One region of the Pseudomonas sp. LBUM1672 genome, then DNA from elsewhere that is predicted to be linked to it. Evidence: predicted binding sites of a transcription regulator. Region 1 holds the regulator's gene; each other region holds the start of a gene.
What was found. The regulator FliA, encoded in region 1, starts transcription of late flagellar genes. The targets are predictions, from matches to a motif close to CTAAAGTTTNNNNNNNNNNNGCCGNTAA.

Region 1 (7,715 bases):
AGCACCTTGTGGATGGCCTGCGGGCTGATCATCATCGCCGCCGTCGACGTGCCGGTGCAGCTGTGGGAAAGCCACAAGAAACTGCTGATGACCAAGCAGGAAGTGCGCGACGAACACAAGGATCAGGAAGGGCGTCCGGAGGTCAAACAGCGCATTCGCCAGTTGCAGCGCGAGATGTCGCAGCGGCGGATGATGGCGGCCATTCCCGAAGCTGATGTGGTCATCACCAACCCGACGCACTACGCCGTCGCCCTCAAGTACGACCCGGACAAGGGCAGTGCGCCGGTGCTGTTGGCCAAGGGTAATGACTTCCTCGCCTTGAAGATTCGTGAAATCGCCGTGGCCAACAATGTGCTGCTGCTCGAATCGCCGGCCCTGGCACGTTCGATCTACTACTCCACGGAGCTGGAGCAGGAAATCCCTGGTGGGTTGTATCTGGCGGTTGCCCAGGTATTGGCCTACGTCTACCAGATCCGCCAATACCGCGCGGGCAAGGGCAAGCGCCCGGATCCGCTCAAGGATAATCTGCCGATTCCACCGGATCTGCGCCGCGATTCCTGAGTTTTGCGCTGTCGCTGATGGCCTCTTCGCGAGCAAGCCCGCTCCCACATTCGACCGCATTTCTCTGAGCGCGCGCGGTTAAATGTGGGAGCGGGCTTGCTCGCGAAAGCGCCGGATCAGCCACTGCGATTTCCCTTAGACCCCCTCTATTTCAAGCGCCTGCAAAAGTTGGAAGGTTTCTTGCAATAGCCGCCTTGCGCCTGGTTTGGGCGTCAAAAGTTTGCTTTAAAGAAACGGGGAAAACCGGTGGATCGCTCTCAGTTATTCAACACTGCCCGCACAAACGTTGCCGACTTGAGTCGGGGCAACCTGGGTGTGCCGTTGTTGCTGCTGGTCATGCTGGCAATGATGATGTTGCCGATCCCGCCGTTCCTGCTGGACGTGTTTTTCACGTTCAACATCGCGTTGTCGATCGTCGTCCTGCTGGTTTGCGTCTACGCCTTGCGGCCGCTGGATTTCGCAGTGTTCCCGACCATTCTGCTGGTGGCGACGCTGTTGCGACTGGCGCTGAACGTGGCATCCACCCGGGTGGTGATGCTTCACGGACAGGACGGTCACGCTTCCGCCGGTAAGGTAATCCAGGCCTTCGGCGAGGTGGTGATCGGCGGTAACTACGTGGTTGGTATCGTGGTCTTCGCGATCTTGATGATCATCAACTTCGTCGTGGTGACCAAGGGTGCCGGGCGGATTTCCGAGGTGAGCGCGCGTTTCACCCTCGATGCGATGCCCGGTAAACAAATGGCGATCGACGCCGATTTGAACGCCGGCCTGATCGACCAGAACCAGGCCAAACTGCGCCGGGTGGAAGTGGCCCAGGAAGCCGAGTTCTACGGCTCAATGGACGGTGCCAGCAAATTCGTGCGCGGTGACGCCATCGCCGGTTTGCTGATTCTGTTCATCAACCTGATCGGCGGCATGGCGGTCGGTATCTTCCAGCACGGCATGACCTTTGGCGACGCCGGCCGGGTGTACGCCTTGCTGACCATCGGTGACGGTTTGGTGGCGCAATTGCCATCACTGCTGTTATCGACCGCTGCAGCGATCATGGTGACCCGTGCGTCCGGTTCGGAAGACATGGGCAAGCAAATCAATCGCCAGATGTTCGCCTCGCCCAAAGCGTTGGCCGTGGCGGCCGGTTTGATGGCGGTGATGGGCCTGGTGCCCGGCATGCCGCACTTCTCCTTTCTGTCCATGGCCGCGTTGGCGGCCGGTGGTGCGTACCTGTTCTGGAAGAAGCAGAACGTGGTCAAGGTTCAGGCCCTGCAAGAGGTCAAGCGTCAGCAAGAGCTGCTGCCATCGCCGGCCCGTGCCATGGAAACCAAGGAGCTGGGCTGGGACGATGTGACGCCGATCGACATGATCGGCCTGGAAGTCGGCTATCGCCTGATTCCGCTGGTGGATCGCAACCAGGGTGGTCAGTTGCTGGCGCGGATCAAGGGCGTGCGCAAGAAGCTGTCCCAGGACCTGGGCTTCCTGATGCCGACTGTGCATATTCGTGACAACCTCGACCTGGCGCCGAGTGCTTACCGCCTGACCCTGATGGGCGTGATCCTGGCCGAAGCCGAGATTTACCCGGATCGCGAACTGGCGATCAACCCGGGGCAAGTCTACGGCACGCTCAACGGCATAACCGCCAAAGATCCGGCTTTTGGCCTGGAAGCGGTGTGGATCGAAATCAGCCAGCGTGCCCAGGCACAATCGCTTGGTTACACCGTCGTGGATGCCAGCACGGTCGTGGCGACGCACTTGAACCAGATTCTGTACAAGCACTCCAGCGAGTTGATCGGTCACGAAGAAGTCCAACAACTCATGCAATTGCTGGCCAAAAGCTCACCGAAGCTGGCCGAAGAGCTGGTGCCGGGGGTGGTTTCGCTCTCGCAGCTGCTCAAAGTGCTTCAAGCGTTGTTGGCCGAACAGGTGCCCGTGCGGGATATTCGCAGCATCGCCGAGGCCATCGCCAACAATGCGGCCAAGAGTCAAGATACTGCCGCTTTGGTGGCTGCGGTGCGCGTCGGCGTTTCCCGCGCAATCGTCCAAAGCATTGTAGGCACTGACTCCGAGCTACCAGTTATCACGCTGGAGCCAAGGTTGGAACAAATATTGCTCAATAGTCTTCAGAAGGCAGGACAAGGCTCGGAAGAGGGCGTTCTGCTGGAGCCAAGCATGGCTGAAAAGCTGCAGCGTTCGTTGATCGATGCGGCGCAGCGTCAGGAAATGCAAGGTCAACCGGTGATTCTGCTGGTGGCCGGTCCGGTTCGCGCGATGCTTTCGCGATTCGGCCGACTGGCAGTCCCGGGTTTGCATGTGTTGGCTTATCAGGAAATACCTGACAACAAGCAAGTGACCATCGTTGCGACAGTAGGGCCCAACGGCTGAGGTAGTGGTTTATGCAAGTTAAGCGTTTTTTCGCCGCCGATATGCGTCAGGCCATGAAACTGGTTCGTGATGAGCTGGGCGCTGATGCCGCCATTATTGGCAATCGCCGGATCGCCGGTGGTGTCGAGCTGACGGCTGCCCTGGATTACAAATTGTCGGCGCTGGCCCCGCGTGTTCCGAACATGGAACTCGAGGATGAGTTGCGCAAGACCCAGTCGCGGATCGTCACCGCCCAGGCCGAATTGAGCCTGCGTGGCGAAGGCGAGACCGAAGGCGACAAGACCACCAATCGCCAGTTGTTCGCCGGCCTGCCATTGACCGCCGCCGAGCCGCTGATCGAACCGACCTACGCCGAACCTCGTCGTTCCGCTCCAGCCCCGGCACCCGCTGCTGGCGGCGTGGACCCACGGGCTTTCGATTCGATGCGTTTCGAGCTCAACAGCCTGCGCGAGCTGATGGAAGTGCAACTCGGCTCCCTGGCCTGGAATCAGCTGCAAGGCAGCCGTCCGGCCCAGGCCAATCTCTGGCGTCGCCTGCAACGCATCGGCCTGTCCGGCCCGTTGTCTCGCGACTTGCTGGCGATGATTGCCGACATTGACGAGCCCCGTCAGGCCTGGCGCATGTTGCTGGCGCACCTGGCGCGGATGATTGCCACGCCGGAAGTCGAGCCACTGGAAGAGGGCGGCGTGATTGCCATGGTCGGCCCGGCCGGCATGGGCAAGACCACCACCCTGGCCAAGCTCGCGGCCCGCTACGTGCTCAAATACGGCGCGCAAAACATCGCGCTGGTGAGCATGGACAGCTACCGTATCGGTGCGCAGGAACAATTGAAGACCCTGGGCCGGATTCTCAACGTGTCGGTCACTCACGTCGATCCGGGCCAATCGCTGGTGCAGGCGCTGGATCCCTTGTTGCGCAAACGCGTGGTGCTGATCGATACCGCGGGCCTTCAGGCCAGTGATCCGGCCCTGCGCATGCAGCTCGAAAGCCTGGCTGGACGTGGCATCAAGTCAAAAAATTATCTGGTTCTCGCAACCACCAGCCAGAAACAGGTTCTAACGGCCGCTTATCACAGTTACAAGCGCTGCGGGCTAGCTGGCTGCATCCTGACTAAACTGGATGAAACGGCAAGTCTGGGCGAGGTGTTGAGCCTGGCGATCAGTCATGAATTGCCGGTGGCTTACCTGACCGATGGCCCGCGTATTCCGGATGATTTGCATCTGCCGCGTCGTCATCAGTTGGTCAGTCGCGCCGTAAGCGTGCAAATGCAGGAAGAACCCAGCGAAGAAGCCATGGCTGACATGTTCGCTGATATTTACCACAGCCCGACCAAGCAGGTTGGCTGAGGTACTAATGAACAGTTTTTGTACCTACATCGATGGTCTGCCATGCATTGTTCAGTTGATGAACGCGCAGCCAGTAATGTGGCCTCCGTCTATGCAAGACAAGGTAAAGAAATAACATGGGCAGCATGCATCCCGTACAGGTGATCGCGGTGACCGGCGGCAAAGGTGGCGTCGGGAAGACTAACGTGTCAGTGAACTTGTCCCTGGCTCTAGCTGAGCTCGGCCGGCGCGTCATGCTGCTGGACGCCGATCTGGGGCTGGCGAACGTCGACGTCCTGCTGGGGCTGACACCCAAACGTACCCTGGCCGACGTGATCGAAGGCCGCTGTGAGCTGCGCGACGTGCTGTTGCAAGGCCCCGGCGGTATCCGCATCGTCCCGGCCGCGTCCGGCACGCAGAGCATGGTTCATTTGAGCCCGGCCCAACACGCCGGCCTGATCCAGGCCTTCAGCGATATCGGCGACAACCTCGACGTCTTGGTGATCGACACCGCTGCGGGCATTGGTGACTCGGTAGTCAGTTTCGTTCGCGCCGCGCAAGAAGTTTTGCTGGTGGTCTGCGACGAGCCGACTTCGATCACGGATGCCTACGCGTTGATCAAACTGCTGAACCGCGACTACGGCATGAACCGCTTCCGCGTCCTGGCCAACATGGCCCAGAGCCCGCAGGAAGGTCGCAACCTGTTCGCCAAGTTGACCAAGGTCACGGACCGCTTCCTCGACGTCGCCCTACAATACGTTGGCGCGGTGCCTTACGACGAAAGCGTGCGCAAGGCTGTGCAGAAGCAGCGCGCCGTCTACGAAGCCTTCCCGCGTTCCAAGTGCGCCCTGGCGTTCAAGGCAATCGCGCAGAAGGTCGACACCTGGCCGTTACCTGCCAACCCGCGTGGGCACCTGGAGTTTTTCGTCGAGCGCCTCGTGCAACAGACCGCAGGACCCGTCCTATGACAGCCAGTGGCTACAACCTCTACAAGAAGTCGGCACGTGATGCGCAGTACGAGCTGATCGAGCGTTACGCGCCACTGGTCAAACGCATTGCTTACCACTTGCTGGCCCGTCTGCCGGCCAGTGTTCAGGTTGAAGACCTGATCCAGGCCGGGATGATTGGCCTGCTTGAAGTATCGACCAAATATGACGCCAGCAAAGGCGCGAGTTTCGAGACGTACGCGGGCATTCGAATCCGTGGCGCGATGCTCGATGAAGTACGCAAGGGGGACTGGGCGCCACGTTCGGTCCACCGCAATACCCGGATGGTCAGCGACGCAATTCGCTCGATTGAAGCTAAAACCGGTCGTGACGCTAAAGATCATGAGGTTGCGGCCGAACTCCAATTGAGTCTCGATGATTATTACGGGATTTTGAACGACACCCTGGGCAGCCGGTTATTCAGTTTCGACGATCTGTTGCAGGACGGCGAACACGAAGGGCTGCACGAGGATGGCGCGAGTGCACATCTGGAGCCGTCACGCGATCTGGAAGATGAACGCTTCCAGGCAGCGCTGGCGGACGCGATTGCCAATTTGCCGGAGCGTGAGCGACTGGTGTTGGCGCTGTACTACGACGAAGAGCTGAACCTCAAGGAAATCGGTGAGGTCCTGGGGGTCAGCGAATCGCGGGTCAGCCAGTTACATAGCCAGTGCGCGGCCCGTTTGCGGGGGCGTTTGGGGGAGTGGCGAGCGCGCTGAAGGCAGTGTGGGGACACTGCGAACGAGGCCGGTGGGGTGTTGAACTGCACCGGTCGCGATCTGTTGTGCTCCAGACAGTCATCGAATGCATTGCCGGATTGATTGAAATGGCGCGTCCAGGTGCTGGGCGCGTTTAAGACTGCTTGGAGGTCGAATTGGACAAGAACATGAAAATCCTCATCGTTGATGACTTCTCAACGATGCGGCGGATCATAAAAAACCTGTTGCGTGACCTTGGGTTCACCAACACGGTCGAGGCTGACGATGGCACTACCGCCATTCCGGTTCTCAACAGCGGGAGCATCGACTTTCTGGTAACGGACTGGAACATGCCTGGCATGACCGGTATCGATCTGCTGCGTCACGTACGCGCCGATGAAAAGCTCAAGCACCTGCCAGTGCTGATGGTGACTGCAGAAGCCAAGCGCGAGCAGATCATCGAAGCGGCCCAGGCCGGTGTTAACGGCTATGTGGTCAAACCCTTCACGGCCCAGGCGTTGAAAGAAAAAATCGAGAAGATTTTCGAACGCATCGGTTGATCCACTGCGCCACGGGGGAGCTATGGAGCATAAAGAATCTTCATTGGGCGATTTTGAATCGACCCTGAAAAAACACGCGGTCGAACTGGTCGAAAGCCTTGAAAAAGGCAGGTTCGGCGACGCCGTGCAACTGATCCATGAGCTCAATCAGACCCGTGACCGCGGCCTGTATCAGGAAGTGGGCAAGCTCACTCGCGAGCTGCATAGCGCGATCGTCAATTTCCAGATTGACCCGAACATGCCGCAAGCCGAGGAAGTGTCGCAGATCACGGACGCCACCGAGCGCCTGGGGTATGTGGTCAAGCTGACCGAGGCTGCCGCCAACCGCACCATGGACCTGGTGGAGAACGCCACGCCGCTGGTCAACAGCCTGAGCGAAGAAGCCCAGGCGTTGAGCACGGATTGGGGTCGGTTCATGCGTCGCGAAGTCGGAGCCGAAGAGTTCCGCGAACTGGCTCGGCGGGTCGACGGTTTCCTGACACGCAGCAGCGAAGACAATCGCACGGTGTCGAGCAACCTCAATGACATTCTGCTGGCCCAGGATTACCAGGACCTCACCGGTCAAGTGATCAAACGCGTAACCCAATTGGTCACCGAAGTTGAAAGCAACTTGCTCAAGCTCGTGCTCATGGCCAGCCAGGTAGACCGCTTTGCGGGTATCGAACATGACCGTGATGCGATGCTCGCTGAAAAAGATCCGCAAAAACATCTCTCTCAGGGTGAAGGTCCGCAGATTCATGCCGATAAAAGAGAAGACGTTGTGTCCGGTCAGGACGATGTGGACGATTTGTTATCCAGCCTAGGATTTTAGAGTTTTAGCATTTTAGGTTTTTTAGGTTTTTAGACCTCAGGAGCACCCCCTTAATGAGCTTCGGCGCCGATGAAGAGATCCTTCAGGATTTCCTGGTTGAGGCCGGCGAGATTCTAGAGCAACTGTCCGAACAGCTGGTCGAGCTGGAAAGCCGACCGGATGATGCGGATTTGCTCAATGCAATTTTTCGCGGTTTTCACACTGTAAAAGGGGGCGCCGGCTTCCTCCAGCTCAACGAGCTGGTGGAGTGCTGTCACATCGCCGAGAACGTGTTCGACATCCTGCGCAAGGGTGAACGTCGCGTCGACTCGGAACTGATGGACGTGGTTCTCGAAGCGCTGGACGCGGTGAACAGCATGTTCACCGAAGTGCGCGAACGCAGCCCGATCACGGCTGCC
Region 2 (7,715 bases), 2.0 Mb from region 1:
AGGCCGGCGCCGACCCGCTGATGTGGCACGCACACATCGCCATGCAGCAGGCCAAGAGCACTCAGGGCTGCACCTTTCATATCTTCAACGAACGCATCAACCGCAATGCCCGCAGCATGGCCGACCTCGAAAGCGAGCTGCGCCGGGCCTTGCGCCGTGACGAGCTGGAGTTGCATTACCAGCCACGCCTGAACCTGGAGGACGGCCAGATCGTCGGCCTCGAAGCCCTGGTGCGCTGGCGACATGCCGAGCGCGGTTTGCTGGCGCCCAGCGAGTTCGTGCCGCTGGCCGAGCAAAGCGGTCTGATTGTGCCGCTCGGTTACTGGGTGATTTCCCGGGCCCTGCGGGACATGCAGGCGCTGCGCGAGCGCGGTTTGCCGGCGCTGCACATGGCGATCAACCTGTCGTTCCGGCAATTTCAGGACAGCCAATTGCTGTCGACCCTGAGCCGGCTGATCGCCGAACGCGGCGTCGAGGCGCAATGGCTGGAGTTCGAACTGACCGAAACCGCCGTCATGCGCCGCAGCGACCTGGTGAAGCAGACCATGGATGCCCTCGGGCGCCTGGGCGTGCGCTTCTCACTGGATGACTTCGGCACCGGGTTCTCGTCCTTCGTGCACCTCAACAGCCTGCCGATTGCCTTGCTGAAGGTCGACAAGAGCTTTGTCGGCGGCATGGAAGAGCGCGAAGAGAACCGCAAACTGGTCCACGCGATGATCAACCTGGCGCACAATCTCAATCTTGAAGTGGTGGCAGAAGGTGTGGAAACGGCGGAGCAATTGGATTTGTTGCGCGGGTTTGGCTGCGATCAGGTGCAGGGGTATCTGATCAGCAAGCCGCTGCCGTTGGCGGAGTTGATTGAGTATCTGACGTTCGGCAGCAGCCAGCAGCCCGCCCTGGAAGTGGTGAGCTAACCACAGCCCCTGTAGGAGCGAGGCTTGCCCGCGAAGGCGGCGTGTCAGTCGACATTGTTGGTAACTGATGCGCCGCCTTCGCGGGCAAGCCTCGCTCCTACAGGGATATCACTCTGTCTGGGCGACGTCGAAACGCTGCGACGCCGGCTCCCGCCGAATCATCCGCTTCATCTTCCATTCAAACGCCAGCGTCAAGCTCACCGCCGCGCACGCCAATCCCAGTGCCAACCCCCACCAGACGCCTGTCGGCCCCCCGTTCAAGTTGAACGCCATCCACCACGCCGCTGGCGCACCGATCAGCCAATAGCAACCCAGCCCGACCAGGAACGTGGTCTTGGCGTCCTTGAGCCCGCGAATGCAGCCCATGGCGATGGTTTGCGTGCCGTCGAACAGCTCGAACCACGCCGCCACCGCCAGCAAGCTTACAGCCAGGTTGATAACGTCCCGGAATGCCGGGTCGTTATGGTCGAGGAACAAACCGATCAACTGATTCGGCAGGAACCAGAAGACCATCGCAAAGCCCAGCATCGCCGCCGCGCCGAAGGCGATCCCGACCCGTCCGGCCAGCCGCGCATCCAGCAACTGCCCGGCGCCGTAATGCTGGCCGATGCGCATGGTGATCGCGTAGGAAATGCCCGCCGGGATCATGAACGCCACTGAAACAATCTGCAGGGCGATCTGGTGCGCCGCCAGTTGCGTACTGCCCATGGTGCCCATGCACAGTGCGGCGAACGCAAACAAGCCGACTTCCACCGCGTAGGTGCCGCCGATGGGCAGCCCGAGGCGCCACAGTTCCTTCAGATACTGACGGTTCGGCCGCGACAGACCCTGGCGCAACGGATAAGCGTCGTAGGCCGGATGCCGACGGATGTGCAGCGCCAGCGCCACGGCCATCAGGTTGGCGACAATCGCCGTGACCAGCCCGATGCCCACCAGGCCCATTTTCGGCAGCCCGAACATCCCGGTGATCAACGCATAGTTGAGCAGGAAGTTGGCCACGGTGCCGCCGAGGCTGATGACCATGACTGGCGTCGCCCGGCCGATGGCGCTGGTGAAACCGCGCAGGGCCATGAAGCTCAGGTAGCCGGGCAGGGCGAACGGCAGGATCAGCAGAAACTGCCCGGCCGCCTGGACGTTGGTTTCGGTCTGGCCAAACAGCAGTAGCACCGGTTTGAGGTTCCACAGCAGCAGGCCGGCCACCAGCGCCATTAACCACGCCAGCCACAATCCGGCCTGGGTCAGTCGCGCGGCGCCGACGATATCGCCTGCGCCCTGACGGATCGCCACCAGGGTGCCGACCGCCGCGATCACGCCGATGCAGAAGATCGACACGAACGAATACGTCGCCGCGCCCAGGCCACCACCGGCCAGCGCCTCCGGACTCAGGCGCGCCATCATCAAGGTGTCGGTGAGGACCATCAGCATGTGCGCCAACTGCGAGGCAATCAACGGCCCCGCCAGCCGCAGGATGGCCCAGAGTTCGGTACGTGCTGGATGCTGCATGGTCATCACGCCTCGATTTCAGTGTAAACAGAAGAGAGCCGATTCTCGGCGCTCTGCGGGCTTTTCACAAAGGGATAAAAAGGATGGGTAGCATGAGTCAAACTCATGCTGACAAGTTTCTGCTAACGTGGCGTGACCGCGCTATAGGAGCTTTGCGAATGTCCCGTCGTCTTCCTCCCTTGTATGCCCTGCGCGCATTCGAAGCGGCGGCGCGGCATAGCTCGTTTACCCGCGCCGCTGAAGAATTGTCGATCACCCAGAGCGCGGTCAGTCGACACATTCGTACGCTCGAAGAGCATTTTGCCTGCCGACTGTTCCACCGCAGCGGGCGCAACCTGCAACTGACCGAGTCAGCGCGGCTGATCCTGCCCGGCATTCGTGAAGGTTTTACCGCGCTCGAACGCGCCTGCAATACCTTGCGCGCCGAAGACGACATCCTGCGCATGAAAGCCCCGTCGACGTTGACCATGCGCTGGCTGTTGGCGCGCCTCAGCCGCTTCCGGCACTTGCAACCGGGCAACGAAGTGCAATTGACCAGCGCCTGGATGGACATCGATACCGTGGACTTCAACCACGAACCCTTCGACTGCGCCGTCATCCTCAGCAACGGCCATTTCCCGCCGGATTGGGAAGCGACGCTGTTGTTTCCAGAGGAGCTGATTCCAGTGGGCGCGCCAAATCTGCTGAAGGATCAGCCGTGGGATGTGGCGCGTCTGGCGAGCACCGAACTGCTGCACCCGACGCCGGACCGCCGTGACTGGCGAACATGGCTGGCGCGCATGGGGCTGGCCGATCAGGTATCGCTCAAGGGTGGCCAGGTGTTCGACACGCTGGAGCTGGGCATGATTGCCGCTGCCCGGGGCTACGGCGTGTCCATGGGCGATTTGCTGATGGTGGCGGAGGATGTCGCTCAGGGTCGCCTGAGTTTGCCGTGGCCGACGGCTGTCGCCAGCGGAGAGAATTATTACCTCGTCTGGCCGAAAACCCGCCCGGGAGGTGAACGTTTGCGCCGCCTCAGCGATTTCCTTCAAGGCGAGGTCCGGACCATGGATTTACCGGATGTCGAGCGCTTGAGCTGAATCGTTAGAGCCTCTGCAATAGAGGCCTTGCGCCATATCCCCGCTAATTACTCAAGTATTCAGGTTTGCCGCCGAAAATCTGCAGGTGGAACCTTCGTGCAGGTTCGTCGCAATTCCCATTTGAATTTTTGCCGAGTGCGCATCGTGATCAGGATGATCCGGTCACTCGGCCAGGAGCTGTCATGTCTCAACCTCGTGCCCGGATCGCCTCACAGCTTGGTCTTGCGCTTGCCGTGATACTGGCGATTGTCATCACTGGCAGTACCGTGTTCGCCCTGCGTTCGCTGGACTCCGCCAACCTCGCCACCCGCGAAGAACACCTGGCCAGTGAAGCCCGGTTGCTGGCCGATCAGTTGAGTACCTTTCACGGCACGTTGCGTGAAAGCACCCAACGTCTGGCCGGCCTGTTCGAGAAGCGCTTCAGCGCAGGCCTGAGCGTGCATCCGGACGAGCCGGTGGCCGTGGCCGGCACCCAGACCCCGGGCCTGCACCTGGGCAGCGAAGTGTTGAACAACAACTTCAAGGAAGTGGACGAGTTCAAGCAAATGACCGCGGGCGTTGCGACGGTGTTTGTGCGCAGCGGTGAAGACTTCGTCCGGGTCAGTACTTCCCTGACCAAGCAGGATGGCAACCGTGCCATCGGCACCTTGCTGGATCACGCTCACCCGGCCTATGCGCGCTTGATGGCGGGGCAGAGTTATGTCGGCCGCGCCTTGCTGTTCGATCGCTCCTACATGACGCAGTACACGCCTGTACGCGACAGCAGCGGCAAGGTGATTGCCGTGCTGTTCGTAGGATTCGATTACACCGACGCGCAGAACGCGCAGTTCGAGAATCTCAAACGCTTCCGCATCGGCCAGACCGGCTCGCTGGCGCTGCTCGATGAGCAACGTAAATGGCTGGTGCCGATCGCCGGCGTGCAAGCGCTGGATCAAGCGGTCCCGGCCATCGTCGATCTGGCGAAAAACCCAGGCAAGGGTGACTTCTGGAGCGACAAGTCCGAAGACTTCTACAGCGTGGCCGTGCCGTTCGAAGGTGGCCCGTGGTCGGTGGTGGCGAGCATGCCCAAAGCCGAAATCAACGCCGTGACCTGGAGTGTCGGCATTCAGTTGGCAATCGGCAGCCTGCTGGCGATGCTGATTGCGGTCGGCTCGGCAGTCTGGCTGTTGCGCAGCAAACTTGCGCCGCTGGGTGATCTGGTGCGTCAGGCAGAAGCCTTGGGCGCCGGTGATTTGAGCGTGCGCCTGAGCGTATCGAGCAATGACGAAATCGGTCAGCTGGCTCGTGCCTTCAACCAGATGAGCCAGGCTTTGTCGACCATGGTCGAGCACATCCGCAAGGCCTCGGGCGAGGTCAACAGCCGCGCCCAGGCGTTGTCTGGTCTGTCCGGTGGTGCCTATGAAGGGATGGAGCAGCAGTCGGGCGAAATCACCAGCATGGCCGGTGCCGTGGAAGAGTTCAGCGCGACCTCCCTGAACATTGCCGACAACATGGGCAACACCCAGCGTCTGGCCCAGGAAAACGCACAGCAAACGCAGATCGGTCGTACGTCGATGGACGAAGCGTCCTCGTCTCTGGAACAAATCGCTGGTGCGCTGAACAGCACCGCGACAGTAATCAACACCCTCGGTCAGCGCTCCCAGGAAATCGGCGGCATCGTCGGGGTGATTACCTCGATCGCCGAACAAACCAACCTGCTGGCGCTGAACGCGGCCATCGAAGCGGCCCGTGCCGGTGAGCAGGGTCGTGGTTTTGCGGTGGTGGCCGACGAGGTGCGTAACCTGGCTTCGCGTACGCGTCAGGCTACTGATGAAATTTCCGGGATGATTCAAAGCATCCAGCAAGAAACCGGCAACGCCATCAGCACGATGGAGCAGGGCAATGTGCTGATGCAGGAAGGCTTGTCACGCAACGCCAACGTGGCCTCGGCCCTGGCGCGGATCGATGAGCAGAGCCGCTCGGCCGGGCAGCAATTCGCGGCGATCACAACCGCGACTCAGGAGCAGAGCAGCACCGCGACCTTGCTCAGCAGCAACCTGCAGAGCATTGCCCTGGCGAACAGTGAGCAGCGCGAAGTGGTGTCGAACCTGGCCGTGACTGCCAAAGAACTGGAGAAGCTGGCGGCGGACTTGCGCCAAGAGGTTGACCGGTTTCGGTGAGTCGTCGCTGAAATAGCTTTCGCGGGCAAGCCCGCTCCCACAGGATTTGTGTCGTTCACAAGAAACTGGAACGACATATAACCTGTGGGAGCGGGCTTGCCCGCGATTGGGGTCACCTCAATGTTCAGATCAGACGATCAATCGCACTTGGCATTGCTAGACACTTCCTTGCTCGCCAGTTTCAACTGTTTGCCCAGCTCCGCCGCATTGGTGCTGCTGTAAACCCGACCTCCGGTGTTTTCCGCGATGCAGCGTGACGGGCCACCGGCGCCGATTTTGACCACGTTGACCCGCAGGCGCGGTTGGTCCCTGGCGATTTGGCGGGAGACCGCGCACACGTCTTTCTGGCAACCGTCCTCACCGTCGACAAACATCACGATCACGGCATCGTTATTGCGCCCGTCCACGGTGCTTGCCGCGTGGGCCAGGCTGTCGGCCAGCGGTGTGCCGTCGTTGGGCACCAGTCCTCGAATCCCGTTGATCAGCCGCTGGCGGTCGCCAAACTTGAATACGCCCTGGTCCGGTGTGCTTTCGCAGCCGGCGAAGGTGATGAGGCGCGTGTCGATTTTCGGGTCCAGCCCGTTGATCATGCCGGCCAGCGAATCCTTGGCGACGTCCATGCGGCTGGGCTTGGCGAAAATCTGCGTGGTGCGGTTCACATCCAGGTATTTGTTGAGCTCATTGCCGAAGAACCAGTCCTCGTCAGCTTTGACGGACTTGATGTTCAAATCCATCGAGCCCGAGGTGTCGAGCACCACGACGAATTGCGGGATCTCCGCGTTTGGCGCTTTTTTGCGGCAGGCGAAGTTGTCCAACGTCGGCGCCGGTGGCGGTGGCGGTGGCGGTGCGGCCACAACCGGTTTTGGCGGTGGGACTGGCTTGGGTTCCGGTACCGGTACCGGTTCTGGAACGGGTTCCGGTTCGGGTTCTGGAACCGGCTCGGGTTCCACGACAGGCTCGGGAACAGGCTCGACCGGTTTCTCGACCGGTGTCACCACGGGCGCTACAGGCGGGACCACAACGACGGGTTCGCGGTGCATAAACCACCAATAAGCCCAGAGCGCCAGAAGCAGCAACAGCAGCGCCAGCAAGGCCGCCGCGATCCACCAGCCACGGCGCGACGGCGGTACGACCGGCGCCACCGGAACCACCGGCGGCACGATCGGTTTCGGCGGACGCTGGTTCCAGCGCACCACCAGTGGCTCGCCGTTGAGGCTGTAGAGTTTGTCCAGCTCGGGGGTGCCGAGCAGGCTGCGCAGGTCATCCGCTACCGTGGGCTGTCCGCGTTTTTGCAGTTCGTCCGCCAGTTGTCCCAGGGACGTCTGACGCACTTCATAGGTTTCCAGCAAACGTCGTTGCGCGTCCTCGTTGAGGTCGGCATAGGGTGTGGGTTGGCCACCCAGTTCGGTCCACCATTCCAGCACGTCGCCGCTGCCCATCCGCGGGATGGCGAAGAGGCTGGCGACGGTCGGCGGAAAGTGTTTCTGGATGAGGGCGACTTTGGCTTGCAGCGCACTCATCCCCTCCGGTGTGGCTTGCGCATCCCTGATAACCCGCTGCATGACGACGATTCCTGAAAAGGGTGCGGGCCTCCATCGGGAGGCCTGCGGGGTGAAAAGTTACTCTTCGTAACCGAGGCTGAATTGCAGCTGATTCACTTTCTTCTGCAAGGCCTTCAGTTGTTCCTGCTTGGCGGCCAGCGTCGCTGGAGACGCCTTGGTCGCGGGCGCCGTTTGCGAAGCCTTGAGCTGCTGCTCAAGCCCGGCAATCTGCTTCTGTATCTGGCCTTTATTGCCATGCCGAGCCTTGAGCGAAGACAGCAACTGACCCAGCGACTGGTTCAGCGCCGCCTGGGATTTCTGCTGGCTGGCCAGGTCGGTCTTGGTGCTGAGCTGCTGGGCCTGAATGTTCTCGTACACCTGGCGGAACATCGCGTTTTCCTGACGGGACGCGGTCAGGGCCAGTTCCTTCTGCTTGACCTGATCGCTGTAACCACCAGAGTAGTCGCAGTTCATCTTGGTCAGCATGCTGCTGTCGCGATTGGTCGCATCGCATTCCCC
Region 3 (7,715 bases), 3.2 Mb from region 1:
ATGACGCGTTGCGCTACTTTGATGAACACCCGCAACAGTTGATCGGGAGCGAGGTTCATGAATAAGTCATCGACGCTGCGCAACTCACTGATGCTTGCGCCGCTGATCGGCGCTACGGACGCTTGGCAGACGGCGTTGGGCCTCTGGCTGATGTTCTTCGTGGTGATCAATGCGTATGGCGCCAGCATGGCCGCCTTGCGATCACGGCTGATCCCGTCCACCCGATTGCTTGCCAGCCTCCTGCTGGCGGCCACGTTGACCAGTTGTGCGGAACTTGCCGCACAGGTCTTGTCACTTCAATGGCATCAGCACGTGGGGATCTATGCAGGATTGATCGCCGTGCAATGCCTGGTGCTGGAACACAATGGTTTTTTCCAGGAATCCTGGCTCGATCGCCTGCGCTTGTGTGGCCTGTTTGGCGCGTTGATGGTGGGCCTTGGCTTGCTGCGCGAGTTCATCGGCAACGGCGGCCTGCACCTGGCCACGCTGGTTCCCGGCGGATTCATTCTTCTGGGACTGTTGATCGCCGCCTGGCAGGCCTGGCACCGCCCGGCTCCCTCACACTGACCGATTTCGAGGAAACGCACTGTCCATGAATGCCGCAAAACGCCTGGAAATTTTCCGCAGGTTTCACGAAGACAACCCGGAACCGAAGACCGAACTGGCCTATTCCTCGCCGTTCGAATTGCTGATTGCCGTCATTCTTTCCGCCCAGTCGACGGATGTCGGCGTGAACAAGGCCACCGCCAAACTCTACCCGGTGGCCAATACGCCGGCGGCGATTTATGCCTTGGGCGTTGAAGGGCTGTCGGAATACATCAAGACCATCGGCCTGTTCAACAGCAAAGCGAAAAACGTGATCGAAACCTGTCGTTTGCTGGTGGAGCGCCATGGCGGCGAGGTTCCGCAAACTCGAGAGGAACTGGAAGCGCTGCCCGGCGTCGGCCGCAAGACCGCCAACGTGGTGCTCAACACCGCTTTTCGGCAACTGACCATGGCCGTGGATACCCACATTTTCCGGGTCAGCAACCGCACGGGCATAGCTCCGGGCAAGAACGTGGTCGAGGTGGAGATGAAGCTGATGAAGTTTGTCCCCAAGCAATACCTGCTCGATTCCCACCATTGGCTGATCTTGCATGGGCGCTACGTTTGCCTGGCCCGCAAGCCCCGTTGCGGCAGCTGCCGGATCGAAGACCTGTGCGAATACAAGCTGAAGACCTCGGACGATTGAGGCGCTATTAGATTTATTGATCCATCGATTGAAAAAATCTTTTTTACCCGCCGGGAGTTTGTCGATATAAGGAGCGCCAAAGGCAGTCTTAGCCTGGAGTTAACCTTATGAGCACTGGCAAAGAGCAATTGGACGTAGAAGACGACTTCACACCCGTTGAGGCCGATGACGCTGAACCGGTGGTTGAAGTGGCGAAGACCAACCTGAGCAAACGCCGCACCATCGACAATCTGCTGGAGGAGCGCCGACTGCAAAAGCAATTGGCCGATTACGACTTTGACTTGTGACACCTAAAAGCCTCCCGAAACGGAGGCTTTTTACCAAGTGCCAATCCCTCAGTCGCCAGTGCACTCATACCAGCCCATTGCGTTGAGCCAGTTCAATCAGGTCGACCAAGGACCGAGCATTGAGCTTCAACAACAGGCGAGTCTTGTAGGTGCTGACGGTTTTATTGCTGAGGAACATGCCATCGGCAATCTCCTTGTTTGTCTTTCCTCTAGCCAACTGTTGCAGCACCATCATTTCGCGCCCGGACAAACGATCCACCATATCGGCTTCACTGGCATTCCCGAGACTGGAGCGAACGGTATGCAGCGCTTGATTCGGAAAGTAGCTGTAGCCAGAGAGTACGGCTTTTATCGCACTGAGCAATTCAGTGAGGTCCTGTTGTTTGCAGACATATCCGGCGGCACCCGACTGCATGCAACGCATGGAAAAATGTCCGGGTGCCTGAGAGGTCAATATCAACACTTTAAGAGGCATTGCCGTAGAGGTCAGACGCGCGATGACTTCCAACCCGTCCAGCTTCGGTATTCCAATATCCAGAATGACAATATCCGGCATAAGTTCGCGGGCAAGTTGTAACGCATCCACGCCGTTATCTGTTTCTGCAATGACTTCGTAGCCATGACGCTCCATCAGCATACGTACCGCAAGACGAATGACGGGGTGATCATCCACGATCAGCACTTTATTCATGGGCAAGTCCAATTTCGCTGTTCGAATTTTTAGAGCCCGCACAATAGCCTAGTCGTTTCATCCGTGGCACGCCGCCCCCCTCGCCCACCCGCAGCGAAAGACATTCCCTACAAACAAGCAGGATATGTCTTACAAAAATCAGACAAATACTGTGTGTCTTAAATTTTATCGCCCTGCCAGCGCTGTGCTTTCAAAACTGTTTTTGTATCGATTTACATCAAGAAATCAAAGAAACCAGAAGCTGACAGAGAGATCCGGCAAGCGCTGACGATTGAGCTACGCTTAAAAAGTAACCGATATTGTCAAGCCGACACTCACACCGGACAGTTAAACCCTTAATAGACCCATTACAACAAGCCTTACATCAGGCAACACTTGAGAAACAGCAACACCATAGACTTATAAAAACAAAAATACCCGACTCACAAACAATACAGTTACTATGACCCCTACTAACAAATCAACTAAGAGGACACCACCAAAACAGTAGACAGCTTTCTCCGCCACACCTTTAACTTACCAGCACTCTTAACTTCCACGAACCCATCGAGAAAAGACAATCTTTCATGAGCAAAAAACATGAACAAATTAAAAACAAGAATCTCCAACCCCATGACAATCATCGCGATATTTGCAACCCTGTCTGAAACATCGGCCGCTATTTCTCTTCCCTTTCTCGGCGACGAGGAGAGAGAGATCTATATCTGGTTCCTTATCAGCTTCCCTTTTTATTTGCTCTTCCTGTTCTTCGCCACACTAAACTTCAACTATAGATCGCTTTACGCGCCCTCTGATTTTGAAAAAGGAAAGCATTTCATAAAGGCCATGAGCGATGCCGATCAACCACAAGGAGGCACACCTGAGCCGTTGATTGAGCATCACGTACGCTCAACGGTGCTATTAAAGGATCTGCACATCGTCGACGCACGATGGATGAGCAGCAAAATGGATTTCAACACCTTGATGGAAAAGGTCCAGCAACCACAGGAAAACCCTGCGCGCGTTATCGTGTTTCTCACGTGTACTGATTCAGAGGCATTGCTGAAGGAAGGCGCACACAAGCATGCGAAACAAACAAAGAAGCGCAACAGCACTGCGTTCTGGGTTGCCTACAATTTGAGCTCGCATGGCATGACGATGATGGCTTGAATACCGGTAGCAGAAGACAGCGCTCGAAGGGCAATCGGAGCGCAAAAGCAGACGAAAGCGTATTTGTAACAACAATAAGAAAGTTGAAACATGATGCACGGCAGGAAACATCCCTCTTTCAGAAATGTGGCCTTGTCACCGACAAGGCCACATTTCCATTACCGTCGTTGCAGCTTCAAAGGTCTCAGAAAAGCTTCCGGCCTTTGTTTGCAGCAATGCGCATGCGCAAGGCGTTGAGCTTGATAAAGCCCGCCGCGTCGGCCTGGTTGTAAGCACCACCGTCTTCTTCGAAGGTCGCGATGTTGGCATCGAACAACGATTCGTCGGACTTGCGACCAGTGACGATCACGTTGCCCTTGTACAGCTTCAGGCGCACAACGCCGTTCACGTGCGCCTGGGACGCATCGATCATCTGTTGCAGCATCAGACGCTCAGGGCTCCACCAGTAACCGGTGTAGATCAGGCTGGCGTATTTAGGCATCAACTCGTCTTTGAGATGAGCCACTTCGCGGTCCAGGGTGATCGATTCGATCGCACGGTGAGCGCGCAGCATGATAGTGCCGCCTGGGGTTTCGTAGCAGCCACGGGACTTCATGCCCACGTAACGGTTCTCGACGATGTCGAGACGGCCGATGCCGTGTTCGCCACCGATACGGTTCAGGGTCGCCAGCACGGTGGCTGGGGTCATTTCGACGCCGTCCAGTGCCACGATGTCGCCGTTGCGGTAGGTCAGCTCCAGGTATTGCGCCTTGTCTGGAGCCTTCTCCGGGGAGACGGTCCATTTCCACATGTCTTCTTCGTGCTCGGTCCAGGTGTCTTCCAGCACGCCGCCTTCATAGGAGATGTGCAGCAGGTTGGCATCCATCGAGTACGGGGATTTTTTCTTGCCGTGGCGCTCGATCGGGATGTTGTGCTTTTCAGCATAATCCATCAGCTTTTCACGGGAGAGCAGGTCCCACTCGCGCCAAGGGGCGATCACTTTCACGCCTGGCTTGAGTGCGTAGGCGCCCAGTTCGAAACGAACCTGGTCGTTGCCCTTGCCGGTGGCGCCGTGGGAAATGGCGTCAGCGCCGGTTTCGTTGGCGATTTCGATCAGGCGTTTGGCGATCAACGGACGAGCGATGGAAGTACCCAGCAGGTACTCGCCTTCGTAAACGGTGTTGGCGCGGAACATCGGGAAAACGAAATCACGCACGAATTCTTCGCGCAGATCGTCGATATAGATCTCTTTCACGCCCATGGCCTGAGCCTTGGCGCGTGCAGGTTCGACCTCTTCGCCCTGACCCAGGTCAGCGGTGAAGGTCACGACTTCACAGTTATAAGTATCCTGCAGCCACTTGAGGATCACCGAAGTGTCCAGGCCGCCGGAATACGCCAGAACGACCTTGTTTACGTCCGCCATGCCATCACTCCACGGGGTTCTACGGAAAGCCGTGAAGTCTACCGGTCATACGGAATAATTTACAGAGGCGCGACAGCTTATGACGACGAAGCGACAGATTCTGTCGAGCGAGCGACGAATTCAGCTGGCTCAGGAGGTCGCCGAGGAGCTTCCCGGCGTGGTGGTTTGAGGGGCGACTTTCTCGGTCGGTGCCACCCGTTCCAGGCGCACGGCTACCCGGCGATTCTTCGCGCGGTTGGTGGCATTGGTGTTTGGCACCACAGGATAGCGTTCACCGTGGAAACGCATTGTGATCTGCGATTCCTGGATGCCATTGGCCTTGAAATACTCCATTACCGCCAGCGCCCGGCGGCGTGACAGCTCGCGGTTGGTCAGGCGATTGCCGCTGTTGTCGGAGTGCCCGTCGAGTTCGATGTGATTGACCGTCGGATCCGCCTTCATGAACTCCAGCATCACCTGCAACTGCGCCTTGGCTTGCGGATTGAGATCGACGCCTTCACCCGGGAAGCCGATCTCGGACTGTTTGACCTGCTCGAAATTCTTCGGCAGCAGCTTCGCGACGCAACCCTGATAGTCGTTGAAAGCCTTGCTGAACTTGACCGGCAACAGGCGCACCTCAGACACGCGACCATCGCCAGAGGAATGGCGGATGACCGGGCTGCGGCCGTCCATCAACCCGCTGATCAGGCGCCCGGCCTGAACCTGCGAACTGTTGAACAACACATTGCCGCTGCCGATTCTCACCGAGCCCAGGTTGATGTCGCCACGTCCCGGTTGCCACGGCGCAGCGGCCGCCAGCAGCGTCGCGGAACCGCCGCCGATCATCGCGTTGTAGGCTTTGAGACGAAACGTCGCCTGCTCGCCGGCACGGCGCACGAATTCACCCGAACCGAAATCGGTGATCGGTTGAGTCAGGCGGCATTCGAACTTGTCACCTTCGACCGTCCACTCGATGCTCTCCAGACGCGTCTGGAAAGTGAGCGCCATCGCAGGGAGGCTGGCAAACACACTGAGCAAGGCTAAATAACGCTGGCGCACGGGAGGCTCCACTGGCTTCTACAACAAAAAGACCGATACACATATTTACGGCATACCTGTTGGATATCGGAAGCTTCCTGCAAAACTTGATAGCGAGTGCCTGAGAGAGTCTTTTCCGGTAGCATTCCCCAGAGTTTGACCCGCCTGGAATCCCCTCATGTCCGACCGCCTGACCCTGCTGCGTCCCGACGACTGGCATATTCATCTTCGCGATGGTGCTGTGTTGACCAATACCGTTGCGGATGTCGCGCGCACCTTTGGTCGCGCAATCATCATGCCCAACCTGGTACCTCCGGTGCGTAACGCCGCTGAAGCCGACGGCTATCGCCAGCGGATTCTCGCTGCACGCCCGGCCGGCAGTCGTTTCGAACCGTTGATGGTGCTGTACCTGACCGACCGCACCCAGCCCGACGAAATTCGCGAGGCCAAGGCCAGCGGCTTCGTCTACGCCGCCAAGCTGTACCCGGCCGGCGCGACCACCAACTCGGATTCTGGTGTCACCAGTATCGACAAGATCTTCCCTGCACTTGAGGCCATGGCCGACGTCGGGATGCCCTTGCTGATTCATGGTGAAGTGACCCGTGGCGATGTCGATGTGTTCGACCGCGAAAAACTCTTCATCGATGAGCACATGCGTCGTGTGGTCGAGCGTTTCCCGACGCTCAAAGTGGTGTTCGAACACATCACCACCGCAGACGCCGTGCAGTTCGTCAACGAGGCTTCGGCCAACGTTGGCGCGACCATCACCGCGCATCACCTGCTGTACAACCGCAACCACATGCTGGTGGGCGGGATTCGGCCGCACTTCTATTGCCTGCCGATCCTCAAGCGCAATACCCATCAGGAAGCCCTGCTCGACGCCGCTACCAGCGGCAGCGACAAGTTCTTCCTCGGCACCGATTCGGCGCCGCACGCCCAGCACGCCAAGGAAGCCGCTTGCGGCTGTGCCGGTTGCTATACCGCTTATGCAGCGATCGAGATGTATGCCGAAGCCTTCGAACAGCGCAACGCGCTGGACAAGCTCGAAGCCTTCGCCAGCCTCAACGGCCCGCGCTTCTATGGCCTGCCGGCGAACACCGATCGCATCACCCTGGTCCGCGATGAGTGGACCGCCCCGACCAGCCTGCCATTTGGCGAGCTGACCGTAATCCCGCTGCGCGCCGGTGAAAAACTGCGCTGGCGCCTGCTGGAGGAACACGCGTGAGTGAAGACCATTTCGACGACGAACAGGACGGTCAAGGCGGCGGAGGTGGTTCACGCCACCCGATGGCTGAGCGCTTCCGTGGATACCTGCCCGTTGTTGTCGACGTTGAAACCGGTGGTTTCAACTCTGCCACTGACGCCTTGCTGGAAATCGCCGCGACCACGATCGCCATGGATGAAAAAGGGTTTGTGTACCCCGATCACACCTATTTCTTCCGTGTCGAGCCTTTTGAAGGCGCGAATATTGAAGCAGCCGCACTGGAATTCACCGGAATCAAGCTCGATCACCCGCTGCGTATGGCGGTAAGCGAAGAAGCAGCCCTGACCGATATTTTCCGCGGCATCCGCAAGGCCCTGAAAGCCAACGGTTGCAAACGGGCGATTCTGGTCGGGCACAACAGCAGCTTCGACCTGGGCTTCCTCAACGCCGCTGTCGCGCGTCTGGACATGAAACGTAACCCGTTTCATCCGTTCTCCAGTTTCGATACCGCGACCCTCGCCGGTCTGGCTTACGGTCAAACCGTACTGGCCAAGGCTTGCCAGGCGGCGGACATCGACTTTGACGGTCGCGAGGCTCACTCGGCGCGCTACGATACCGAGAAGACGGCCGAGCTGTTCTGCGGCATCGTCAATCGCTGGAAACAAATGGGCGGCTGGGAAGACTTCAACGACTGATCCTGGTAGCTGGATTTATCCCGCCCATAAAAAAACCGG
Region 4 (7,715 bases), 2.9 Mb from region 1:
CCGCCGCGGGGTTTGTCGAAGGACGTCGTTTGCAGATGGCGCGGGGTGTGCTGCTGCAATGCATCATGGGCGGATATCCGCCTGCACGTTTTTACGGCAGTGATGATGGCGACCTGGCGCTGGTGCCGGACCCGGCGCACATCCACCACTTGCCCTGGAGCCAACAACCGCGGGCATTGGCCATTTGTGACGCTGATGAACTGACAGGCGAAAGCTCGAAGCTGTCGACCCGTGGCCAACTCAAAGCGGTCATCGCCCGTTATGCGGCCCTCGGTCTGGCGCCAGTGGTGGCGACCGAGCTGGAATTCTTCGTGTTCGCGCCCAATCCCGACCCGACGCAACCGTTCCAGCCGCCACTGGGACTGGACGGTCGACGCGAGGAAGGTCATTCGGCGTTCAGCGTCAGTTCCAATAATGGCTTGCGGCCGTTCTTCAGTGAGGTCTACGCCTGCATGGCGGCTCTCGGCTTGCCCCGTGACACCTTCATGCACGAGATGGGCGTCAGTCAGTTCGAGATCAACTTGCTGCACGGCGATCCTTTGTTGCTGGCCGATCAGACATTCCTGTTCAAGCATCTGCTCAAGGAAGTCGCGCTCAAGCACGGTTTGACCGTGGTGTGCATGGCCAAGCCGCTGGCGCACACGCCGGGCAGTTCGATGCACATTCACCAGAGCGTCGTCGAGATCGGCAGCGGGCGTAACGTCTTCAGCGACGAGGCCGGCGAGCCGACGGCGACCTTCCGTCATTTCATCGGTGGCCAGCAGGCCGGCATGGCGGATTTCACTGCGCTGTTTGCGCCGAACGTAAACTCCTATCAACGCTTGTGCCATCCGTTTGCCTCGCCGAACAATGCCTGTTGGTCCCACGACAACCGGGCTGCCGGATTGCGCATTCCCGCCAGTTCGCCGGCCGCTCGTCGGGTCGAGAACCGCTTGCCGGGGGCCGATGCCAATCCGTACCTGGCGATCGCTGCCAGCCTGGCCGCCGGTTTGTATGGCATCGAAAACCAACTGGAGCCGAGCGAGGCGATCCAGGGCGAATTCGAGGTGCCGGATAATCTTTCGTTGCCGTGTACCTTGCATGCCGCTCTTGAGCGTCTGAAACGTAGCCAATTGGCGAAGGAACTGTTTGGCAAGGAGTTCATCGAAGGCTACGTCGCTTCGAAGACCATGGAATTGACCAGCTTCTTTGATGAAATTACTCCCTGGGAGCGCCGTGTCCTGGCCGCCCAGGCCTGACGACCTGTCGTCTTCGGGCTATCTTTTCGGATAGCCCGTTTCTCACCGCAAGGAGCCGCTCGGAACGCCGATGCGCCAAATCTGGAAACCTTTTCGAGCGCTTTATTTTGCCTCGCTGATGATGTTGATCGGCTCAGGCTTGCTGAGTACGTACCTGGGCTTGCGCCTGGCGGCGGATAACGTCGACAGCCTGTGGGTCGGTGCGTTGATGGCGGCCAACTATTTCGGCCTGGTACTGGGCGGCAAGATCGGTCACCGGCTGATCGCCCGGGTCGGGCATATTCGCGCCTATTCGGCCTGCGCCGGGATTGTCGGCGCGGCGGTGCTGGGCCACGGCCTGGTCGACTGGCTGCCGGCCTGGATTTTCCTGCGGGTGATCGTCGGCCTCGGCATGATGTGCCAGTACATGGTCATCGAAAGCTGGCTCAATGAGCAGGCCGAAGCGTCGCAGCGCGGTACGGTGTTCAGCGGCTACATGATCGCCTCGTATCTGGGGTTGGTACTTGGTCAGTTGATTCTGGTCATGCACCCGGCCCTGGGCCTGGAACTGTTGATGCTGGTCGCGTTGTGCTTCGCGCTGTGCCTGGTGCCGGTGGCACTGACCCGGCGGATTCACCCGGCGCCCTTGCATCCGGCGCCGATGGAACCGCGGTTCTTCATCAAACGGGTGCCGCAGTCGTTGAGCACGGTGCTGGGGGCGGGGCTGATCATTGGCTCCTTCTACGGTCTGGCGCCGCTGTATGCCTCGCAACAAGGGTTATCCACCGAGCAGGTCGGTCTGTTCATGGGTAGCTGCATTTTCGCCGGGCTGCTGGTGCAGTGGCCGTTGGGCTGGCTGTCCGACCGTTATGACCGGGCGTTGCTGATCCGCTGCTTTGCGGTGGTCCTGGCCCTGACCGCGTTGCCGCTGGCCATCATGCAGCAGGTGCCGCTGGAGGTTCTGTTTGTCGCCGGGTTCTTCTGTTCGCTGGTGATGTTCTGCCTGTATCCGCTGGCCGTGGCGTTTTCCAATGACCACGTCGAAGGTGATCGCCGCGTGTCCCTGACCGCGATGTTGCTGGTGACCTACGGCGTTGGCGCCAGTATCGGGCCGTTGGTGGCCGGGGTCCTGATGAAGCTGTTCGGCAGCCACATGTTGTATGCCTTCTTCAGTTTCTTCGCGTTGGTGCTGGTGTGGCGGATTCGCCCGAAAGCGGTCACCAACCTGCACCAGGTCGAAGATGCGCCGCTGCATCACGTGGCCATGCCGGACAGCATGTCGAGTTCGCCGCTGGTGGCGTGCCTTGACCCACGGGTCGATGAGCAGGTGGTACAGGATCAGATGCAGAACCCGATCAACCCTGAGCCGGAACCTGAACCTGAACCCGAACCGGATCCCGACACCGATCCACCACCCGAAGACCCGGACGCGGGTCGCGAGCAGAGTTTCACCGAAGCCAGGCCTTAAACCGGCGCATAAAAAAACGGGCAGTCACCGCAAGGGACTGCCCGTTTTTGTTGAAGCGCCGTATTACATGTCGTCTTTGTCGAAACGGCGCGCTTCACGCTGAAGCTGATAGACGAACCGTTCGACCTGGCGCTGCACCTGACCGCTCATGTTGTGGAAGCGGATGCCGGCGAAGGTGGTGGAGATTCTTTCTTCGAAGTGCAGGTAACGCAGTTCCACCGGCGCGGTCATGCTGCCGAAGGGCAGGTCGGCGATAAAGCGGTCGTAGACCTGACCCAGTTGCAGCCTGGCGGTGATGTCACCTTCAAAGCGCAGCTTGCAGCCAGTGGCGGAAATGTCGAGCAGCTTGCCTCTGATCGGGAACTTGAGCTTTTCACCGCCCAGTTCGACATCGACCAGTTGCGCCAGCTTCAACGCTGCCCGGAAGGCATTGCGGCGCTGGTGGTAGACCACTTCATCGGGGAGGGTGCCGCGGTAGCAGCGATCACCGGATTCATCGATGGTCAGCGGACCGTTGCTTTCCCACGCAATGCGCACGCCGTCGTGGAAGCCTTCAACACGGAAGGGTTCGCCAGCCAGCAGAAAACGTTCGCCGTCGCGAGGCACCATCTCGTCCAGGGCAATTCGGTTGCCGTCACGGTCGACGTCCACCAGATAGCTCTGGAAGCGCTGGCTGCGTTCGTGGAACGTGATGATCAGCGGGTCATGGCTCTCTTGCAGCTGCCGCAGGTTACCGGCGATCTCCATCGGCGTGGATAGCACCTTGGGTGGCTGCGGAGCATCGTCCGCGTTTAAGGCATTGAACACGGTTCATCATTCTCCAGACAAAATTTGACTGCGACTTGCTAGCATACTGCCAGCATGTGACGCGTCTTGATAGAGCGTGCTCATTAACAGGCTCAAGCCTGACTAAGCGGGCGCGGCTTCGCTAGCATGGAGGTTGATCCGCGGGCATCGTAAAGCGCTGGCGGTTCGCCGCCGGTGAGGATTTTCAGCTGATTGGCCGTGGCGGCCTGCTGGACCAGGATCGACTGGCCATTATTGATGTTGGCCGCCTGGCATTGAGCCAGGAGATCGGTCAGTTTGTCGCTCTGTTCCAGCAACTGATCGCCGATACTCGACTGGCTGGCGAGTTGCTCCAGGCCACTACGATTGATCGGCAGGTTCAGGCTGGCGAGGATTTCGCTGCGCTTGCGGCCATGCTGTTCAAGCAGAATGATCATTGCCTGTTTCTGCGCCAGAATGTCTTCGAGCAGCGGCATGTCGCGACCGTGCAAAGCGATGGATTCGGTTTGCAGTAACTCCAGCAAGTATTGCGCTGGAGCAAAGTCGTCGGTGATCAGTTGCAGTAAATTAGTGTCGTGCATGGCTGGCCTTGGGGTTTAAGCGTCCAAAAGCCTGGCGCAGGCCGTGGCCTAGCGCTGGGCTTCGAAGTTGAGCAGTTTGCTGGCTACACGGTTGCTGTCGACTTTATAGCTGCCATCGGCAATCGCTGCTTTCAACTCGGCCACGCGGGCATTGTCGACGGCAGGCTGATCGCGCAGCTTGTCAGTGACCTTCTGCAACTGTTGAGCCTCATTGCTGAGGTGTACCGATTCCCCGCTTTTGGCGGTACTGGCCTGTTCGGCCGGGGTATTCAGCGGCGCGGATTTGCCGGTTTCGGCAGTTTCCTTCGCGGTGCTGGTACGCGTACTACCGGTAAGTGATGAGGAACTGTTCAAACGGCTGAAATCGATGACCATGATAAAAACCTCTGGGTATTTGGACGCTTGCCATGTTTTCGGCTCTCCCTGCGAAAACTTTAGGCCCATTTATCAATGAGCGTGCATGCGCCAGCGCTTGTCCTGCCTGCGGCACAGTTTAGGGAACAGCCGGGCGGCGCGCCATCTTTCACCCACAGATCGTTCTACATGGCCACTTCCACCTGGCCAGGCGCCATGACTTGCGCCTTGATGACCCGCTGGGAGTTAAGGTTTTTCACTCGAATCTGTTCACGCAAGCCGCCGTTGGACAAGGCTTCGCCCGGCATACGCACACTGAGCGTACCACTGCGGGCGGTGATCACCACTTGATCGCCCTTGCTGATGACCTCGGCCTGTTCGAGATGAACCAGCGTCAGCACCTGATTGGCGACCGTTGGTCGGGTAAGTTTCTGCCCGACAGCCTGGTCCATGGACGTGAAGTAACCCTGGTTGATCTGGCTGATGTCCCGCTCGCGCAACATGACATCGCCAGGCTCGATGACCCCCGCGCGTTTGAGCGGCCGCGTGGTCGTGACAACGTCCCGAAACAGGCGGACTTGAGCGGGCACGAAGACTGTCCAGGGGGATGTGCTGTCGCAGCGGACCTTGACCGTGACCCGCCCGATCGGGGTCGCCGGGCTCTCCAGGGTCGCTGTCAATTCCTTGTCGCACATGGGCATGCGCAGTCGCGGATCGAGCTGGCTGACCTCGATTTCGTAGCGGCCTTCCGTTTGACTGGTGGCCAAATAGTCCTCTACGGTGAATTCAAGAAAGCCCTGAGTGACGCCGATAAGCATGTCAGGCAAGGTAACCGCGTCAGCAAGGGCAGGGCTGCCAGCGTTGAACAGGCAAACGGCCGACATCGCGCAAAGCCATTTGCGGGAAGTTGATGTCAGGCGTCGGAAAAATGTCGGTTCTGTGTTCATAAGAGTTAAAAAGCAAGCGCCGTGCCGTTTAGCAATAAATGTGCGTCGCAACACACTTAAGCGTTGGTGTAGGAGTCTGTGCATGGCTGGTGTAATGGATGCGGTAAACCAGCGCACGCAACTGGTTGGGCAGAATCGCCTTGAGCTGTTGTTGTTCCGTCTTGACGGCCAGCAGCTGTATGGGATCAACGTGTTCAAGGTACGTGAGGTGCTGCAATGCCCCAAGCTGACCCTGATGCCCAAGTCCAGTCCTGTCGTGTGCGGTGTGGCAAATATCCGGGGGGCGACCATTCCGATTCTTGATCTGGCGATGGCGACCGGCTCCGGTGCGCTTAAAGATCAAAGCAACCCGTTCGTGATCATCACGGAGTACAACACCAAGACCCAGGGTTTCCTGGTGCGATCGGTGGAGCGCATCGTCAACATGAACTGGGAGGAGATTCACCCGCCACCCAAGGGCACGGGACGCGATCATTACCTGACGGCTGTGACTCGGGTCGACAATCAGTTAGTCGAAATCATCGACGTCGAGAAAGTGCTGGCGGAAGTGGCGCCGACACCGGAAGCGATTTCGGTCGGCGTAGTGGATGTCGAAACCCAGCACAAGGCGTTGTCATTGCGGGTATTGACGGTCGATGACTCGTCGGTGGCGCGCAAGCAGGTGACCCGTTGCCTGCAGACGGTCGGCGTCGAAGTGGTGGCGTTGAACGACGGCAGGCAAGCGCTGGATTACTTGCGCAAGCTGGTCGATGAGGGCAAGAAGCCGGAAGAAGAGTTCCTGATGATGATTTCCGACATCGAGATGCCGGAAATGGACGGGTACACCCTGACGGCCGAGATCCGAAACGACCCGCGCATGCAAAAGCTTCATATCATCCTGCATACTTCGTTGTCAGGTGTGTTCAATCAGGCGATGGTCAAGAAAGTCGGCGCAGATGACTTCCTTGCCAAATTCCGTCCTGATGACCTGGCATCCCGGGTAGTTGACCGGATCAAAGCAGCAGATATCAGCTAGGGGCCTTCTGCCCCTGGTGGTTAACACGATTTAAGAGGCGGCATCTTTGTCTACGGGTAATTTGGATTTCGAACAGTTCCGGGTATTCCTGGAAAAAGCCTGTGGCATTTTGCTCGGTGAAAACAAGCAGTACCTGGTCTCGAGCCGTCTCAACAAACTGATGGAGCAGCAAGGCATCAAGTCCCTGGGTGAGCTGGTCCAGCGCATCCAGACCCAGCCGCGCAGCGGTTTGCGCGAGATGGTGGTGGATGCCATGACCACCAACGAAACCCTGTGGTTTCGTGACACCTATCCGTTTGAAGTCTTGAAGAACAAGGTGCTGCCCGAAGCGATCAAGGCGGCCCCCGGCCAGCGTCTGCGGATCTGGTCGGCGGCGTGCTCGTCGGGTCAGGAACCGTATTCGCTGTCGATGTCGATCGACGAGTTCGAGCGGGTCAGCATGGGCCAGTTGAAGATGGGCGCGCAAATTGTCGCGACCGATCTGTCCGGCACCATGCTCACCAACTGCAAGACCGGCGAGTACGACAGTCTGGCCATCGGTCGTGGTCTGTCGCCCGAGCGTCTTCAGCGTTACTTCGACCCGAAAGGGCCGGGACGCTGGGCCATCAAGGCGCCGATCAAGAGTCGCGTGGAGTTTCGCTCGTTCAACCTGCTGGACAGCTACGCGGCTCTGGGCAAGTTCGACATCGTGTTCTGCCGCAACGTGCTGATCTACTTCTCCGCCGAGGTGAAGAAAGACATCCTGTTGCGTATTCACAGCACGCTCAAGCCGGGCGGCTATCTGTTCCTCGGCGCCTCCGAAGCGCTGAACGGTTTGCCGGATCATTACCAGATGGTCCAGTGCAGCCCGGGGATTATTTACCAGGCGAAGTGATTCGTTGGCAGCATCAAAAAAACGGGAGTCCTCAGGGGCTCCCGTTTTTTTTGCCTGCCAATATCTCACCAACACCACATACCCCTGTGGGAGCGGGCTTGCCCGCGATAGCGTCGTATCAGTCGACATCAACGCAACCTGTGACACCTTCATCGCGGGCAAGCCCGCTCCCACAGGTCATAGGGTGTTCTTCTGATTGCGCAAAGCGGCAGAAAAGCGGCAGACGGCGGAAATCGGTTGCCGCTTTTCTGGCATTGCCGCCTTGCTACTGCCCGCAAAGCCCCGGTTTCCGGGCTTTTTTGAATTGGCACGCGGCTTGCTATGTCTCTGTTACGAAAAATCAGGTCACCCGAAGGTTTCCCGACATGAGCATCAGCTTCGATAAAGCGCTCGGTATCCACGAACAAGCCCTGGGCTTCCGCGCCCAGCGTGCCGAAGTCCTGGCCAACAACATCGCCAACGCCGACACCCCG

Region 2: a site for FliA is predicted at 3,547-3,574, ahead of ACA053_RS28445 (methyl-accepting chemotaxis protein). Genes of this name have one in related genera too.
Region 3: a site for FliA is predicted at 5,862-5,889, ahead of ACA053_RS23060 (flagellar protein MotY). Genes of this name have one in related genera too.
Region 4: a site for FliA is predicted at 4,463-4,490, ahead of flgM (flagellar biosynthesis anti-sigma factor FlgM). Genes of this name have one in related genera too.

Annotation. Positions count from the first base shown of each region.
Region 1 covers NZ_CP166781.1:1,764,958-1,772,672, forward strand. Annotated here, with positions in the region: gene flhB (flagellar biosynthesis protein FlhB) at 1-561, shown strand, start outside; gene flhA (flagellar biosynthesis protein FlhA) at 808-2,937, shown strand; gene flhF (flagellar biosynthesis GTPase FlhF) at 2,949-4,283, shown strand; gene fleN (flagellar synthesis regulator FleN) at 4,400-5,230, shown strand; gene fliA (RNA polymerase sigma factor FliA) at 5,227-5,967, shown strand; gene ACA053_RS07945 (chemotaxis response regulator CheY) at 6,135-6,506, shown strand; gene ACA053_RS07950 (protein phosphatase CheZ) at 6,529-7,317, shown strand; gene ACA053_RS07955 (chemotaxis protein CheA) at 7,371-7,715, shown strand, end outside.
Region 2 covers NZ_CP166781.1:6,199,342-6,207,056, reverse strand. Annotated here, with positions in the region: gene ACA053_RS28460 (putative bifunctional diguanylate cyclase/phosphodiesterase) at 1-914, shown strand, start outside; gene ACA053_RS28455 (NorM family multidrug efflux MATE transporter) at 1,023-2,417, opposite strand; gene ACA053_RS28450 (LysR substrate-binding domain-containing protein) at 2,576-3,496, shown strand; gene ACA053_RS28445 (methyl-accepting chemotaxis protein) at 3,679-5,655, shown strand; gene ACA053_RS28440 (vWA domain-containing protein) at 5,793-7,217, opposite strand; gene ACA053_RS28435 (hypothetical protein) at 7,275-7,715, opposite strand, start outside.
Region 3 covers NZ_CP166781.1:5,039,861-5,047,575, forward strand. Annotated here, with positions in the region: gene ACA053_RS23025 (RnfABCDGE type electron transport complex subunit G) at 1-65, shown strand, start outside; gene ACA053_RS23030 (Rnf-Nqr domain containing protein) at 58-567, shown strand; gene nth (endonuclease III) at 593-1,231, shown strand; gene ACA053_RS23040 (PA3496 family putative envelope integrity protein) at 1,339-1,518, shown strand; gene ACA053_RS23045 (response regulator transcription factor) at 1,583-2,209, opposite strand; gene ACA053_RS23050 (hypothetical protein) at 2,789-3,358, shown strand; gene ACA053_RS23055 (argininosuccinate synthase) at 3,543-4,760, opposite strand; gene ACA053_RS23060 (flagellar protein MotY) at 4,890-5,798, opposite strand; gene pyrC (dihydroorotase) at 5,956-7,002, shown strand; gene rnt (ribonuclease T) at 6,999-7,676, shown strand.
Region 4 covers NZ_CP166781.1:4,705,213-4,712,927, reverse strand. Annotated here, with positions in the region: gene ACA053_RS21465 (glutamine synthetase family protein) at 1-1,238, shown strand, start outside; gene ACA053_RS21460 (MFS transporter) at 1,309-2,685, shown strand; gene ACA053_RS21455 (flagellar brake protein) at 2,749-3,492, opposite strand; gene ACA053_RS21450 (flagella synthesis protein FlgN) at 3,585-4,052, opposite strand; gene flgM (flagellar biosynthesis anti-sigma factor FlgM) at 4,101-4,427, opposite strand; gene flgA (flagellar basal body P-ring formation chaperone FlgA) at 4,592-5,353, opposite strand; gene ACA053_RS21435 (chemotaxis protein CheV) at 5,436-6,368, shown strand; gene cheR (protein-glutamate O-methyltransferase CheR) at 6,415-7,242, shown strand; gene flgB (flagellar basal body rod protein FlgB) at 7,608-7,715, shown strand, end outside.